DNA from 2 places in the Salibacterium lacus genome. Region 1 is predicted to be linked to the other one. Evidence: a T-box and tRNA genes for the amino acid it is inferred to sense, from the RefSeq annotation. Region 1 holds a T-box; the other holds one or more tRNA genes.
The links. The T-box of region 1 lies ahead of serS (serine--tRNA ligase). A T-box ahead of a tRNA ligase gene usually reads a tRNA of that ligase, here a tRNA-Ser.

Region 1 (7,770 bases):
CGGCGGCAGCTTGGCGGTATCAAATAAAGAAGGCGGCACGTAATAACTGCTTCCCCGCTGGAAAAGCTGGGAAGCGATATTGTCAGGCTTTCGCTTTATCGAAAAAAGAACAGAATCTGCTGTTCTTTTTTTTATACCTTCCACCTCCATCCCAAGTTGTTCAAGCTGCTTTTGGATCAGAGAGAGCGACTGCTCGTTTGCAGGAGAAACATGTTCCACCGTGACACCGGCAGAAGACAGCTGCACCCGTGGAAGTGCTTCTTCCCCGTGAACATCGAGATACAAATGAACCATGGTATCCCATTTGAAAAAAAGGTGGTTCATTTTCCATTTTTCCCCCACTGCATGTTTCACGTGAAACACTCGTGACGAAAAATGCGGGAAGAACCCCTGCTTTTGTATTTTCACTTCATCTTCCATAAACGTAAATTGTTTTTTCTTCTTTTTTCTCGTCGTCACCCCGTGGGCAAGCATATCTGCGGCAGCCGGGTAATGAGGATCTTCGATAAGCAGGAGTCCCTTTAAAAGATGGGTGAGACCGTAAAAAAGAAGCAGAGGACGTGTTAAGAGGGGGGCCTGTGCTCCTTCTGTCCAGTACGTACGGCCCAGAAGCCACTCATAGTGAAATGCCGGGGTATTACGGTAGCTCCACTGAAGGGCGTCATAGGCTGAAGCACGGCGGGCGAGATATTCTTTTTCGAGCTTGCGCTGCAGCACATTCTGTGCTTCATACGGGGCATAATAAGAGAAATAGTTGTACAGATCATTTTGTTTCATCGTCAGCACCTTTCTGTTCGTTGAATAAATCAGAAAGTTTAAACTTATTCATAATTCTCGTTATAAGGCACAAAACATGATAAGATATTAGAAAATCTCAGAGTTGGTTTTTAGCATGCGCTGTTTACAGGCTGGTTATGAATCATCCTTCTTTCGTAAGCAGGAGAACAAAAACGATGCAGAAAGGTGGAGTGTCAGAATGCGGGAAGATAAGTTTGCTAAAGAGGGGTTAACGTTTGATGATGTCCTGCTGATGCCGGATCGGTCGGATATTCATCCACGTGATGTGTCGCTGAAGACGACACTGTCGGATAAGCTGAATCTTAATATACCGATTGTCAGCGCTGGAATGGATACTGTTACAGAAGCGCCGCTGGCAATAGCTGTTGCCCGGGAAGGCGGACTCGGTGTTATTCATAAAAACATGTCCATTGAAGAGCAGGCGGAAATGGTGGATCAAGTGAAACGCTCGGAAAGCGGCGTTATTACAGATCCTTTCTTTTTAACACCCGAACGGAAGGTGTACGATGCGGAGTATCTGATGGGAAAATACCGGATATCAGGCGTTCCGATTGTGAATGAAAAACAGAAGCTTGTCGGCATTCTCACCAATCGGGATCTCCGTTTCATTGAGGATTATTCCATCGAGATCAGGGATGTGATGACCAGTTCCAATCTTGTTACAGCACCGGTGGGAACAACGCTTGAAGAAGCCGAGAAAATAATGCAGAAGCATCGTATCGAAAAGCTTCCGCTGCTTGATAACGATGAGATACTGCGGGGGCTTATCACCATCAAGGATATCGAGAAAGTTATTGAATTTCCGCAGTCTGCAAAAGATAAACAGGGAAGATTGCTCGCCGGCGCTGCTGTTGGTGTAACAGGGGATGCGATGATCCGTATTGATACACTCGTTAAGGCAGAAGTGGACGCCATTGTGCTTGATACGGCACACGGACATTCCAAAGGTGTCCTGGATAAACTGAAAGAAATCCGTGATACCTACCCGGATGTGACCATTATCGCCGGTAACGTGGCAACACCGGAAGGAACCCGTGAACTCATTGAAGCCGGCGCGGATGTCGTGAAAGTCGGGATTGGACCTGGATCCATCTGTACGACCAGAGTAGTGGCAGGTGTCGGCGTTCCGCAGATCACTGCCGTGTTTGACTGTGCGGAAGAAGCTGCTCGGCACGACGTTCCTATTATTGCCGACGGCGGTATCAAATTCTCGGGGGATATTGTCAAAGCCCTCGCAGCAGGTGGTCACGCCGTGATGCTCGGCAGTATGCTGGCCGGGGTGAAAGAAAGTCCGGGAGATACAGAAATATATCAGGGCAGACAGTTCAAGGTTTACCGCGGCATGGGGTCGATGGGTGCCATGGAACAGGGCAGCAAAGACCGCTATTTCCAGGAAAACAATCAGAAACTGGTCCCTGAAGGCATTGAAGGACGTATTCCTTATAAAGGACCGCTGACAGATACTGTCAATCAGCTGCTTGGAGGTATCCGTGCCGGTATGGGATACTGCGGCAGTGAAAATCTGCTTGATCTGCGTGAAAATGCCCGGTTCACTAGAATTACAAACGCCGGACTGCGGGAAAGTCACCCCCACGATGTTCAGGTAACGAAAGAAGCTCCGAATTACAGTCTATAGGATGGTCGTCCCCCGGAGAGAAAACAGGTTACTTCTTTTCTCTCCGGGGGACTTCTTATTTCCCGGGAAATAATGAACCTGTATTTTTGGGACCGGAGCAATCTATTTTTTTGACTGTTCGTATGATAAAATATCCTTTGTGTAAATAGAGCGTGGAGGTGCAGGAGATTGAAGAAGAAAAACATACTATCTATGATTGCGGCAGTACCGCTGACTGCCGGTTTATTATTCCAGACAGAATCAGAGGTGCAGGCAGTGGAACCGGATCTTGCAGCAGAATCGGCAATACTTGTGGATGCTGATTCAGGCCAGATTCTTTACAGCAATAAAGCCGATCTTATTCTTCCCCCGGCGAGTATGACAAAAATGATGACAGAATACCTTGTTAATGAAGCTGTAGCTCAGGGAGAGATATCCTGGGACGCTGAAGTGAATGTGACATCCAAAGCAGAGGAAATTTCCCAGAATAACGCCTTATCCAATGTGCCGCTCAGGCAGAATCGTACATATACCGTTCAGGAATTATATGAAGCGATGGCTATTTATTCCGCAAACGGCGCAACCATTGCCTTAGCCGAGCATGTTGCAGGAAGCGAATCCGATTTTGTCGACATGATGAATGAACGAGCCGGAGAACTGGGAATGAAAGAATATGAATTTGTGAACTCAACAGGACTGAACAATGCTTCCATGGATGGACTCCACCCGGAAGGTACCGAACCGGACACCGAAAATATGATGTCGGCCCGGGCATCGGCAAAGCTCGCGTATCATCTGCTGAATGAGTACCCGGATGTCCTCGATACAGCAGGCATTACGGAAAAAACATTCCGTGAGAATGGCGCAAATACCTCCATGGATAACTGGAACTGGATGCTTCCCGGCAGCATGTATGGGAGTCTGGATTACGAAGGAGTCGACGGGCTGAAAACAGGCTACACGGAGATGGCGGGCAACGCCTTCACTGGTACAGTGGAACAAAACGGCACCCGCTTCATTTCAGTAGTGATGCGAACCGATTCGCAGACAGCCCGTTTTGAAGAAACTGCCAAATTGTATGACTACGGATTTGACAACCTGTCTGAGACAGAAGTGGTTCAGGAAGGGCAGTCTTTTGAAGATGCTTCGTCCTTTCCGGTTGTAAACGGAAAAGAAGACACCGTGTCCGCTTCTGCCGGAAGCAGCCTGTCTCTTCTTCTGGAAAATGGAGATGCGGAAAACATAAACACATCGGTCAACATTAATCAGGATGTACTGAATGAAAACGGAGAACTGGAAGCGCCGGTTGAAAAAGGTACAGAAATCGGAACCATTACGCTGAGCGGCGAGGCAGCACCACAGTCTCTCTCCGGTGTAAATGCAACATCACAGGAAGCACCGCTCGTTCTCGATGAAGGAGTGGAAAAAGCCGGATGGTTCGCTCTTACGATGCGGAGCGTCGGCGGGTTCTTCGGAAATATGTGGAACAGCGCCTCCAGTTTTGTACAGGGACTGTTATAGGGCCCGGGTGTTTATTCACACGGGTGGTAGTGTTATAATAAATGATACCATTACGTCTTGTTCTTGATACACGATACGGAACGAAACGATATAACGAAGGACCAGGAGGAATGGAAGATGGCAGATAGAGGGACAGACAGAGTAAAACGAGGAATGGCGGAAATGCAGAAAGGCGGCGTCATCATGGACGTCGTGAACGCTGAACAGGCAAAAATTGCGGAAGAGGCCGGTGCTGTAGCGGTGATGGCACTGGAGCGTGTGCCTGCTGATATCCGTGCAGCCGGGGGTGTGGCGCGTATGGCCGACCCTACGATCGTTGAAGAAGTGATGAATGCTGTATCCATTCCGGTCATGGCAAAAGCAAGAATCGGACACATCGCCGAAGCCAGAGTGCTTGAAACGCTGGGTGCGGATTATATCGATGAGAGTGAAGTACTCACACCGGCGGATGAAGTATATCACCTCGATAAGAGCGAATATACCGTTCCGTTTGTGTGCGGAGCCCGTGATCTGGGAGAGGCCCTCCGCCGTGTAGGTGAAGGGGCTTCCATGCTGCGTACCAAAGGGGAACCGGGTACAGGCAATATCGTGGAAGCGGTCCGTCACATGCGGATTGTACAATCCGAGTTAAAGAAAGTCGCCGGCATGTCCAAAGATGAACTGATGACAGAAGCTAAAAACCTGGGAGCTCCGTATGAACTGCTGCTGGGTATTCAAGAAACAGGAAAGCTTCCTGTAGTAAACTTCGCAGCCGGTGGTATTGCAACGCCTGCTGATGCTGCACTGATGATGCAGCTCGGCGCGGACGGTGTTTTTGTGGGATCGGGTATTTTCAAGTCCGAACATCCGGATAAATACGCGAAAGCAGTAGTGGAAGCAACCACTCATTATCAGGATTATGAATTAATCGCCCGGCTTTCCAGAGGACTTGGCACTGCCATGCAGGGACTGGAAATCTCCACACTTGACCCGTCGGAGCGTATGCAGGACCGCAGCTGGTAAAAGGAGGTGCGGCATATGCTGAAAATAGGTGTGCTTGCTCTTCAGGGGGCCGTGCAGGAACATTTGAAAAGCCTGCAGGCTCCTGATGTGGAAACCGTTATTGTAAAGCGTACGGATCAGCTGGAGGCACTGGACGGCCTTGTTTTTCCCGGCGGCGAAAGCACTACGATGAGGCGTCTCGTCAATAAATACGGGTTTTATGAACCGCTTCGCGCGTTCGCTGCTGCCGGAAAACCGATATTTGGTACCTGCGCCGGTCTCATTCTGATGGCCGACCATATCGCGCAGGAACCGGAAGGACACCTGCAGCTGATGGATATGAACGTGCAGCGCAACGCTTTCGGACGTCAGCGCGAAAGTTTTGAAACGACACTCGTTGTCAAAGATGTAGCCGAAGATATTGAAGCGGTGTTTATCCGTGCGCCGCTCATCTCCAGCACTGGAGATGACGTGGAGGTTCTCTCGTCATTTAATGGGGAAATCGTGGCAGCGCGGCAGAACCATCTGCTTGCCTGCTCCTTTCATCCCGAACTGACGGACGACACACGATTTCATCAATATTTTGTACAGATGGTGAGGGAATCTAAAGAAACGGCTCCGGAACACACCGCTGTAACGTAACACAAAAATGCGTTTTTTCATCATAGGAATGTTTATCTATCGGAAAAATCAAGGACGGGCAATAGTATCGGCATGTCTGACACGCAGAGAGCTGGTGGCTGCTGTGAACCAGCTGCAGAATGACCGAAAATCCTGCTCGGAGTGAAAAAAAGAACACGGCATCCCGCCAGTATTTTTTTCCGGTTCACCCACGTTACTGGGTGCAAAGAGGCAGTATGAATGCTGCAATTTGGGTGGCAACGCGGGTCTCAACTCCCGTCCCTTTTTACATCAAAGGGGCGGGAGTTTTTTCTCGTAGGAACCATCACAATGACAGAAGATAATAAGCAGGAAATAAAGGAGGATAAATATGCTTGATGTAAAAGAACTGCGGCATAACTTTGAGGAAGTCAAAAGCCAGCTGGCTAAAAGGGGCGAAGATATCGCGGATCTGGATACATTCCAGGATCTCGATGAAAAGAGACGGGACTACATTCAAAAAACCGAAGAGTTGAAGCAGAAACGAAATGAAGTTTCCCAGCAGGTGGCTGAGCTGAAACGCGAAAAGAAAGACGCTGATCATCTGATCCAGGAGACGAAGGAAGTTTCTTCGCGTATTAAAGAATTGGATGAAGCGTTGAAAGAAATCGAACAGCAGCTGGAAGATTTGATGCTCCGCATCCCCAACATCCCTCATGAAAGTGTACCTTACGGGGAAGATGAGTCTGAGAACGAAGAAATACGTGCCTGGGGAGACAAACCTTCCTTTGACTTTGAAACAAAAGCACACTGGGATCTGGCAGCTGAACTTGGCATGATGGATTTTGAACGGGCTTCGAAAGTAACCGGCAGCCGGTTTGTTTTCTATAAAGGAGCCGGCGCAAGGCTCGAGCGTGCACTGATCAATTACATGATGGACATGCACGAAGCAGAGCACGGCTACGAAGAAATTATGCCGCCGTACATGGTGAACCGGGACAGCATGACCGGCACCGGCCAGCTTCCGAAGTTCGAAGAGGATGCCTTTAAAATCAGGGAGGAAGATTACTTCTTGATTCCAACAGCGGAAGTACCGGTGACGAACCTGCACCGGGATGAAATTCTGGACGTGGAAAATCTCCCGCTTCTTTACGCTGCGTACAGCGCCTGCTTCCGATCGGAAGCGGGGTCAGCCGGACGGGATACGCGTGGTTTGATCCGTCAGCATCAATTCAATAAAGTGGAACTCGTCCGGTTTGCACTACCGGAGCAGTCGTATGAGGACCTTGAGACGCTGACCGGTCAGGCGGAAAAAGTACTGCAGCGCCTGGAACTCCCGTACCGCGTGATGAACATGTGCAGCGGAGATCTCGGTTTCACCGCTGCCAAGAAATATGATATTGAAGTATGGCTGCCAAGTTATGAAGACTATAAGGAGATTTCCTCCTGCAGTAACTTTGAAGACTTTCAGGCGCGCCGGGCCAACATCCGCTTTAAACGGGATAAAAAAGCAAAAACCGAATTCGTTCATACACTGAATGGTTCCGGTCTTGCGGTCGGTCGTACCGTTGCCGCCATTATGGAAAACTACCAGCAGGAAGACGGATCCATCAAAATCCCCGACGTACTGCGCGGTTACATGGGCAATAAATCTTATATTTCAAAGTAAACAACAGAAAGGGGACCGGCTGTCTATGCCAGCCGGTCCGATCTGTATGTATTCGCATTATTCGAACAAATGGAGCGGAAGCCTTGCAAGCGTGGCTGTATTTTTTTTATAATAACTATAGCTTTTATAATATATTACGAAGGCGGTCATTCTGATTTTCGTGTACCCTCAACGTTATCCAAAGAGGAGGAACGTCCCGTGAAACTGGATCAGACGGATATGAAAATTCTTTCCTACCTGCAGGAAAACGGCAAGCGGTCTTACAGTGAAATTTCCCGTTATATTGACGTGAGTGAAGGAACCGTGCGGTCGCGGATTAATAAAATGCTGGAAAATGAAGTGTTTGAATTCATTATTCATACGAACCCTAATAAGGTTGGATTGTATGTACAAGCTATTATCGGGTTCTCCACAAAACTGGGGGAACAGGACAATATCGCCAAGAGCCTGCAGCAGTTCCCCGAAGTACGATTCATCGGCGCATTTTCCGGAAAGCACGATTTAATTATTCAGGCCTATTTCGAAGACAATGACAGCCTCGTCCGGTTTGTGAATGAGGAACTGGCGCATATTGACGGCATATTAA
Region 2 (7,770 bases), on a different contig from region 1:
GAACACAGAGGAGCACATTGCCTCCCTGGAATCGGATGGTTACGTCGTTATGACGGAGGAAGAATACAGTACCATCCAGGAAGAAAACACCCCGCCGGAAGAGGAGGAAACAAACGAAATAACGGCCATCCTACATATCGAACCGGGAATGACAAGTGGTGACGTGGCTTCCCTTTTACAGCAGCTGGAGATGGTGGAGGAAGCGTCTGCTTTTCAGCAGAAACTGCAAAGCAGCGGCCGGGCATCATCAATCAGACCTGGACAATACAAGGTAAACAGTACAATGAGCGCTCAGGAAATAATTAATCAAATTACAACTTAAAAAACGGCAGTTCCCGTGTTTTTTTCGGGATACTGCCGTTTTTATTATTCATTGTTTGTTTCGCTTTCCTCCTGCGTTTCTTCGGACGCAGGAGCCTGAGGATTTTCCTTCAGATTGAAATAAGCGTCGAGTGCTCTTCTTCCGATAACCTTTGCAACGTCCGAACTCTCATAAAGTCCCGGCACTACTACAGCCGCTGTCACTTCCGGGTTATCATACGGCGCGTAGGAAATAAAGGCCTGGTTAATACCGTCTATCGAATTTCCCGTACTCCGCTGCCGAACCGTAACTTCAGCGGTCCCAGTCTTGCCTGCTGCTGCATACTCCGCGCCGTTAAATTCCGAGTGTGCGGAACCTCTGCTCTGATTTACAACGCCTCTCATGGCTTCCTGGACCCTGTCAATATAGCTGTTATCAATATCCAGCTTATTCATAATGTTGGGTTCAAATTGTTTTTTTACCGCGCCGAGTTTCTGTTTATCCGGGTTGGGCTGTCTGATTCCTTTCACGAGACGCGGCTGCATACGATATCCGTCGTTTGCAACTGTTGATACATACTGGGCAAGCTGCAGCGGTGTATACGTATCAAACTGACCGAAACTTAAATACAGCAGTCTCCCCGGAGTGTTAGTCGGACCAGTAATCCCCGTCGATTCTGACGGTAAATCAATACCGGTTTCCGCTCCGAGTCCAAACTGGGAATAGTAATAGCGGAGCGTGGCATACGCCTGTTTGTAATTTGAGCTGCTCCAACTCTGACCGGTCCCGGGGCTGTATCCAGCCATATTCATCGCTACATACGACATATAAATGTTGGAAGATTGAACGATGGCATCGTAATAATTAACCGGACCCATATTATAAACAGAGCTGATAGGTTCTGCTCCTGCAAGATCCAGCGGCCGATCGACAATCGTCGTCTGCGGCGTAACTGCACCGGTTTCAAGACCGGTCATAACCGTTGCCGGTTTCACCGTAGATCCCATTTCATAGGATTTTGAGGTGATACCTAATTGATCCTGATAGCCCGACGCCGTCAGAATTTCTCCCGTTTCCGGCTCCATCATCACGATGTATGCGTTGGGGTTGTTAATAAAACCGCCGGAGAGCGAACCTACTTCTTCCTGCAAAATCGTATCCACTTCCTGCTGCAACGCCATATCAATCGAGAGGACAAGATCATTTCCCCGTCGTCCGTTCGTTGAATTCCCATTCGTTACGGTGCCTTTCTTCCCGCGTAGATCATTTTCATACTGCTGTTCCAGAAAGCTTGTTCCCACTTCGTCTGTGCGCGCGTATCCTTTAGCAAGGTACTGATCCAGCTGCTCACGTGGGATAGAACCGATGTTGCCGAAATAATCAGGAAATGCATCATCATACAAATACTGACGCTGGGCATCACGTAAAATATTGACTCCCGGAAGAGCATCCAGCCGTTCACTGATTTGATGGGCTTCGTTGCGGGAAAGGTCTTTTTTAATACGGTACGGGGTATCATAATAACCGCTGACCATCTGTCCCCAGATATACACTTGTTTCAGTTCGGAATCCAGAGACGATAACTGTTCTTCGCTGATACGGCTCAACTGAAGGTCATACAGCGCGTTCTCGTCTTCTTCCTCCTCGGCTTGCGCTTGCTCTTCATCTGTTACTAAATTTTTGGCTTCTTCCGGGTGCGTGGCAATCCAGTAATCCTGTTTTGTCCGTTTGTCGATTTTATCATTCAGGGTTTCGTTTTCATCTGTTTCAATGGAAATGAGGTCAACGAGCGCATCTGCTATTTCAAGTCTTTCGTCCGTCGAGACGGACTGTTTATTCGTGTATGTGAGAGAAAGCGCCAATTCGTTATCCACGACGATATTTCCGTTCCGGTCGTACATTAAACCGCGCGGGGCATCGATGCGGGCCTGCTGCTCTGAAGAAGACTCCTCCAGATCAGTTTCAAATTGATCACCCTGCACAATCTGAATATAACCGAGCCTGAAAATAAGCAGTGAAAATAAAAGAAATACCGCAAAAAATAACAGATTTAAGCGGAAAGGGACGTGTCTGTTTCCTGATTTCGTTTTTCCCACCTGTATTCCTCTCCCTTTTCTTATGTAACCGTTCTGTACATTACTACATTTTAGCACACTTTGACGCGGGTAAAAAGAAGAGGAGAACTCATGTCACCGAGTCTCCTCCTCCATTTTCCGGCATGCCGCTATTCACTTTTTTCCTGTCAACAATAAAGGACGTATCAATATTTTTGATACACCACGCAGCCGCAAAGTGTCCGGCTCCTGCTATTACCATGAGTACCGGAATAATAATACGATCAGGAAGCAAAGCGGTCCCGACCAGGAACAAAATGATGGAAAAAGCCCGCCCGCTGTTAATAAACCACTCTTTTGTAACCAGATATTCTATGCGAAGTGCGCCGGCATCAGCAGCCTTTCCAAGCACATCATATGTGAGCGATACGTAGGGAACCAGCATCAACGGATAAGCCGCCGAGATCACAATTCCATACGTTATCAACAACGGAAAAACAGGGTGAAACACAATAATAAACACTGAGACAACGAGTAATCCGCCACCGATGAAAATGGCATGTTTTCGGAAAACCGGTTTGAGAAACCTTCCCACCAGAAAGTAACCAAGAAACGATACAGCAGATGTCACAAAGCCGTATGTTCCCAGAGCAAGTTCGCTGTTGGTCGCTGTGTACACCCACAAAATAATGATGAACACGAAAATACCTTCCCGGCTCCCCTGCATAAAATGAGCGTACAGGATTTTTCTCCAGTCTTTATTTTTTCTTATTTCTCCAGCTGCCTTTTTAAAGTATACCGGACCTTTTGCATGCCTGTGTTTCATTTTCATGCTGAGCAGGACAGCCATCATAAACAGGAAGAAGGAAAGAAAAAATATCACCTGATACCCTCGTGATTCAGGCAGCCAGGTAATGACAAAACCTGCGCTTAAAGGACCGATCATGCCGGCAAAAGATGTTAACAACCCGGAAAACCCATTAAAGAAATCTCTTGTCTCCGGTTCTGTTATTTCAAATGTGAGCACATTGTATCCAAGCCAGTAAAACCCAAATCCAATACCGAGAAGTGCCCCGAGAAAAAGAAGAAGGTCTTCAACATTTTTTCCAGCCATCAGTACGGCAAGAAAAAAAGCCGTTAAAATAAATACACCGGCCCGCAGCGTGTAGATTCTATCTGCTTTTTTTGCTATATAGCCGGCCAGAAGAAAAGCCGGCGGCTGTAACAAGACAGAAGCCAGCTGATATAGTGCTATGTCACGGATTTCCCCGGACTGCTTCCATAAATAAATATTGACGAATGTATTGGACAGCGCAATGGATACAGCATATAATCCTCCGATGACAAGAAGCATCAATAAATTTTTGGTTACCGGAACATTTCCTAAAAACATTTTTGTAATCGAACGTAACATGTCCCCACCGCCCTTCTCTGTATTGTGCCGCGGGCGGCGGCAGCCTATTCAATAAATAAGGCGGTGCGGGACGTCTTATCCGTTTATTCTGAAAAGCACTCTGCATAACGAAGATTGGGCTGAAATTGTCTCCCAGGGAGAAGCCAAAAAAAGGCTGCCCCTTTTATAAGGACAGCCATGTGGTTCACTTATTATTTAGCTTCTTTATAGCGTTTCGCTACTTCATCCCAGTTAACAAGGTTCCAGAACGCGTCTACATATTCCGGACGACGGTTCTGATACTTCAGGTAATAAGCGTGTTCCCAAACATCGATTCCAAGAATCGGTGTTTTACCTTCCATGATTGGTGAATCCTGGTTCAGTGTATTCTGCACTTCAAGTTCACCATTGTTAACAACGAGCCAGGCCCAGCCGGAACCAAAACGACCGAGTGCGGTATTTTTGAATTCCTCCTGGAATGCTTCAAAGCTTCCCCACTTGTTCTTAATAGCGTCTGCAAGTTCTCCTTCCGGTTCACCGCCGCCGTTCGGGCTGAGGATCTGCCAGAATAGAGTATGGTTGGAATGACCGCCGCCATTGTTTCTTACCGCGGTACGGATGCTGTCAGGTAGAGCATTCAAATCACTGATCAGTTCATTAACATCCTTGTCTGCCAGGTCGTCATGACCTTCAAGCGCACCATTCAGCTTCGTCACATAAGTATTGTGGTGTTTCCCATGATGAATTTTCATTGTTTCTTCATCAATGTGAGGTTCAAGAGCGTCAAAAGCGTAAGGTAGTTCTGGTAGTTGATGGTTAGCCATAATGCAACTCCTCCTTCAAAAATTTATGTGTCTGCTGATTCGTGTTGTCACGCAGTCTTCATGCAACGGCATTCAGACGTGCAACCTTGAATATCTGTCCGACAATTCTAACGTTACCAAATTCATTTTGTCTTTTCAACAAAAACGAATGGTGCTCCTTTGAACACCATTCGTACTATACCACCCCGGCGGCACGGGTAAACATGTTTTTTACAGTTGATTTAAATATGGCGGAGGAAGAGGGATTCGAACCCTCGCGGGCCGCAAAGCCCCTAACGGTTTTCGAGACCGTCCCCTTCAGCCGTACTTGGGTATTCCTCCATGTAAACAAAAAAAGCGTCCGTTCCCAAGCGGAAAAGATAAAGGTGGTGGACCCTGTAGGACTCGAACCTACGACCAAACGGTTATGAGCCGTTTGCTCTAACCAACTGAGCTAAGGGTCCGCATGCCTTGCCGATTCATTAAAAGAATGGGGCGATTGATGGGAGTCGAACCCATGCATGCCGGAGCCACAATCCGGTGCGTTAACCACTTCGCCACAACCGCCATATGAAACATGGAAATGCTTTTGATGTTCATCATATTAAATTTAATTGGTAGCGGTGGAGGGGATCGAACCCCCGACCTCACGGGTATGAACCGTACGCTCTAGCCATCTGAGCTACACCGCCTCATGGCTCCACAGGCAGGATTCGAACCTGCGACCGATCGGTTAACAGCCGATAGCTCTACCACTGAGCTACTGTGGAATATGTACCATCTCGTCCGCATTCTTCACAGCGACAGTAATTATCATATCACGCTGCAACCTGCGGGTCAAGATGATTTTTTATCCTTTTAAATCAATATTTCCGGACGATTCTTTTTTGAATCGTCCGGAAATGTTTTATCTTCTAATCATTTTTGTTCAAGCTTTCTTTTCGTTTTATGATTCTTCCTGTTCCTCAAGGACAGCTTCAGCAATATTGACCGAATGATCGCCGATTCGTTCCAGGTTACTTAGAATATCGACGAAAACGATCCCTGCCGAACCAGAGCATTTTCCTTCATTCAGCCTGAGAATATGCTTTTTACGAAGCTTACGTTCCAGTTTGTCGATTTCTTCTTCCTGTTTCACGACTTCTTTAGCTTCTTCCACATCATCATTTTCAAGTGTTTTAATCGCATGTTGGAGCGTGTTTATTGTGAGGTTGAACATTTCATCCAAATCTTTATGCGCCTCTTCGGATAACGTCACTTTATTGGTGAGCTGATAATCCACCAATTCCACCATATTCTCCATGTGATCGCCGATGCGCTCAATATCGCGCACTGTGTCCATGAGCAGGGAATGCATTCTTGAGTTTTCATCAGAAAGAGATTTCTCTGATACCAGGACAAGATAATTCGTTATATTTTTATCAAGATTATTGATTGCTTCTTCAAATTGTATGGTTAGTTCCGAATGACGTTTTTGTTTCGTTTTCAGATACTGCAGAGATTCTGTCAGCCCTTTTTCGGCAAATTCAGCCATCCGCAGCGTTTCTGATTTGGCCTGCCCCAGCGCAATACCCGGTGAACGCTCAATAAAGCTGGTGTCCAGATGACGGGCTTTATATTCAATCTCCGTATCGTTTCCTGGAATGAGCTTCGTTACTAGAATGGCAAGAAGTCCGACAAACGGCAGCTGCAGCAGCGTGTTTGAAACGTTGAATATGCCATGCGCAAATGCTATTGTCATCCGCTCATTGAGATTCAACCACTCCTGCATGTTCTCCATAAACAATGTATACGGCGCGAGCAGAATAAGTATAATTGTCGTTCCGAGTAAATTGAAAATAACGTGTACAAAGGCGGCTCGTTTCGCTGCAACGGACGCGCCGATAGCCGCAAATACTGCTGTGATTGTTGTACCGATATTGTCACCGAAAAGAACAGGCATCACCGCATCAAGCATAATGGTTCCCTGTTGATACAGTTCCTGCAGCAATCCAATGGAAGCCGAAGAACTTTGCACCGCCACAGTAAATCCAATACCGATTATAACGCCGAGTATCGGGTTGTTACTCATGTTCACCGTCAGGTTCTGGAATGACTCCAATCCTTCAAGCGGCGCTACGCCGTCTCCCATTAATTTTAAACCGTAAAAAATAGCACCAAAACCAAAGAAGATCTGGCCGATATTATTGGCTTTTTTATTCTTCAGGAAAAATATCATGACGGTACCGACAAACATAATCGGTAGTGCATAAGCTTCAATGTCCAGGCCGATGATAAAAGCCGTCGCCGTTGTCCCGATGTTGGCGCCCATTATGACACCTATAGCCTGATGGAGGGTCATAAATCCTGCATTGACCAGACCGACTGTAAGCACCGTCGTGCCGGAACTTGTTTGAATTAGTATGGTCACAATAATTCCTGCAAGAACACCCATCAGTGGATTGCTTGTAAACCTGTCCAGTATTTCCCTTAACCGGTCGCCGGCTGTTTTCTGAAGACCGTCCCCCATAAATTTAATACCGAACAAGAAGATTCCAAGACCACCTAAAAACGTAAAAATGATCGTCTGAATATCAATTTCCAATCATTCTCATCCCTTCAGTTATATAAATTAAAAATCCCCTTTTACTGACAAACCTTTTGTATTTTACTTTATTTTTTCGTTAATGTCATTTAGTTTTTGTAAAGATTTTATTAAGAATTGTAAAGAAATCTATATTATTTGTTTTTAGAATGTACGGACTAAGATAAAATGAGACAGGTGGAAAGAAAGGAGGACATCATGACGATCCTTCAAACATTTATTAAAAGTCTTTATTCGGTTGTCTATATCGGCCGTTTTCGTTTCAAGGGAATCGGCAGAACAATCGGTTACATTTTTTTTCTCATGATAGCAGCAAGTATACCAGCTGCCATCACTCTTACTTTGTCCATAACAGGAGGAATTAATCAGCTGGAATCAGCCCTCACTCACGACAGTATGCCGGATTTCACCATCAGCGGCGGAGACATTCAGGCCGGTGATTCTTCTTTTGTTGACATAACGGATGATCACAGCAGGCGTATCGTATTTGATCCCGGCGGCACTCTCTCCCAAAGCGAAGTGACGCATATAAAAGAACAGGATAAGGTTACTGCTTTTTTGGAAAATGAGTTTGTCATTAACACCAGCATGGAACAGCGTTCTTTTGCCTATAGAATGGCCGAAGGGTTCACGAT

Region 2: it has a tRNA-Ser gene. The T-box ahead of serS (serine--tRNA ligase) is inferred to sense a tRNA for this amino acid. The anticodon was not compared.

What each region holds. Positions count from the first base shown of each region.
Region 1 covers NZ_JBHUML010000006.1:313,399-321,168, forward strand. Annotated here, with positions in the region: gene ACFSUB_RS17380 (YaaC family protein) at 1-777, opposite strand, end outside; gene guaB (IMP dehydrogenase) at 977-2,434, shown strand; gene ACFSUB_RS17390 (serine hydrolase) at 2,603-3,934, shown strand; gene pdxS (pyridoxal 5'-phosphate synthase lyase subunit PdxS) at 4,052-4,936, shown strand; gene pdxT (pyridoxal 5'-phosphate synthase glutaminase subunit PdxT) at 4,952-5,557, shown strand; T-box leader at 5,600-5,823, shown strand; gene serS (serine--tRNA ligase) at 5,907-7,184, shown strand; gene ACFSUB_RS17410 (Lrp/AsnC family transcriptional regulator) at 7,383-7,770, shown strand, end outside.
Region 2 covers NZ_JBHUML010000002.1:285,322-293,091, reverse strand. Annotated here, with positions in the region: gene ACFSUB_RS02215 (hypothetical protein) at 1-322, shown strand, start outside; gene ACFSUB_RS02210 (peptidoglycan D,D-transpeptidase FtsI family protein) at 367-2,397, opposite strand; gene ACFSUB_RS02205 (MFS transporter) at 2,486-3,769, opposite strand; gene ACFSUB_RS02200 (superoxide dismutase) at 3,961-4,572, opposite strand; tRNA gene ACFSUB_RS02195 (tRNA-Ser) at 4,801-4,893, opposite strand; tRNA gene ACFSUB_RS02190 (tRNA-Ile) at 4,939-5,015, opposite strand; tRNA gene ACFSUB_RS02185 (tRNA-His) at 5,043-5,118, opposite strand; tRNA gene ACFSUB_RS02180 (tRNA-Met) at 5,167-5,243, opposite strand; tRNA gene ACFSUB_RS02175 (tRNA-Asn) at 5,247-5,321, opposite strand; gene ACFSUB_RS02170 (Na/Pi cotransporter family protein) at 5,498-7,135, opposite strand; gene ACFSUB_RS02165 (DUF1189 domain-containing protein) at 7,334-7,770, shown strand, end outside.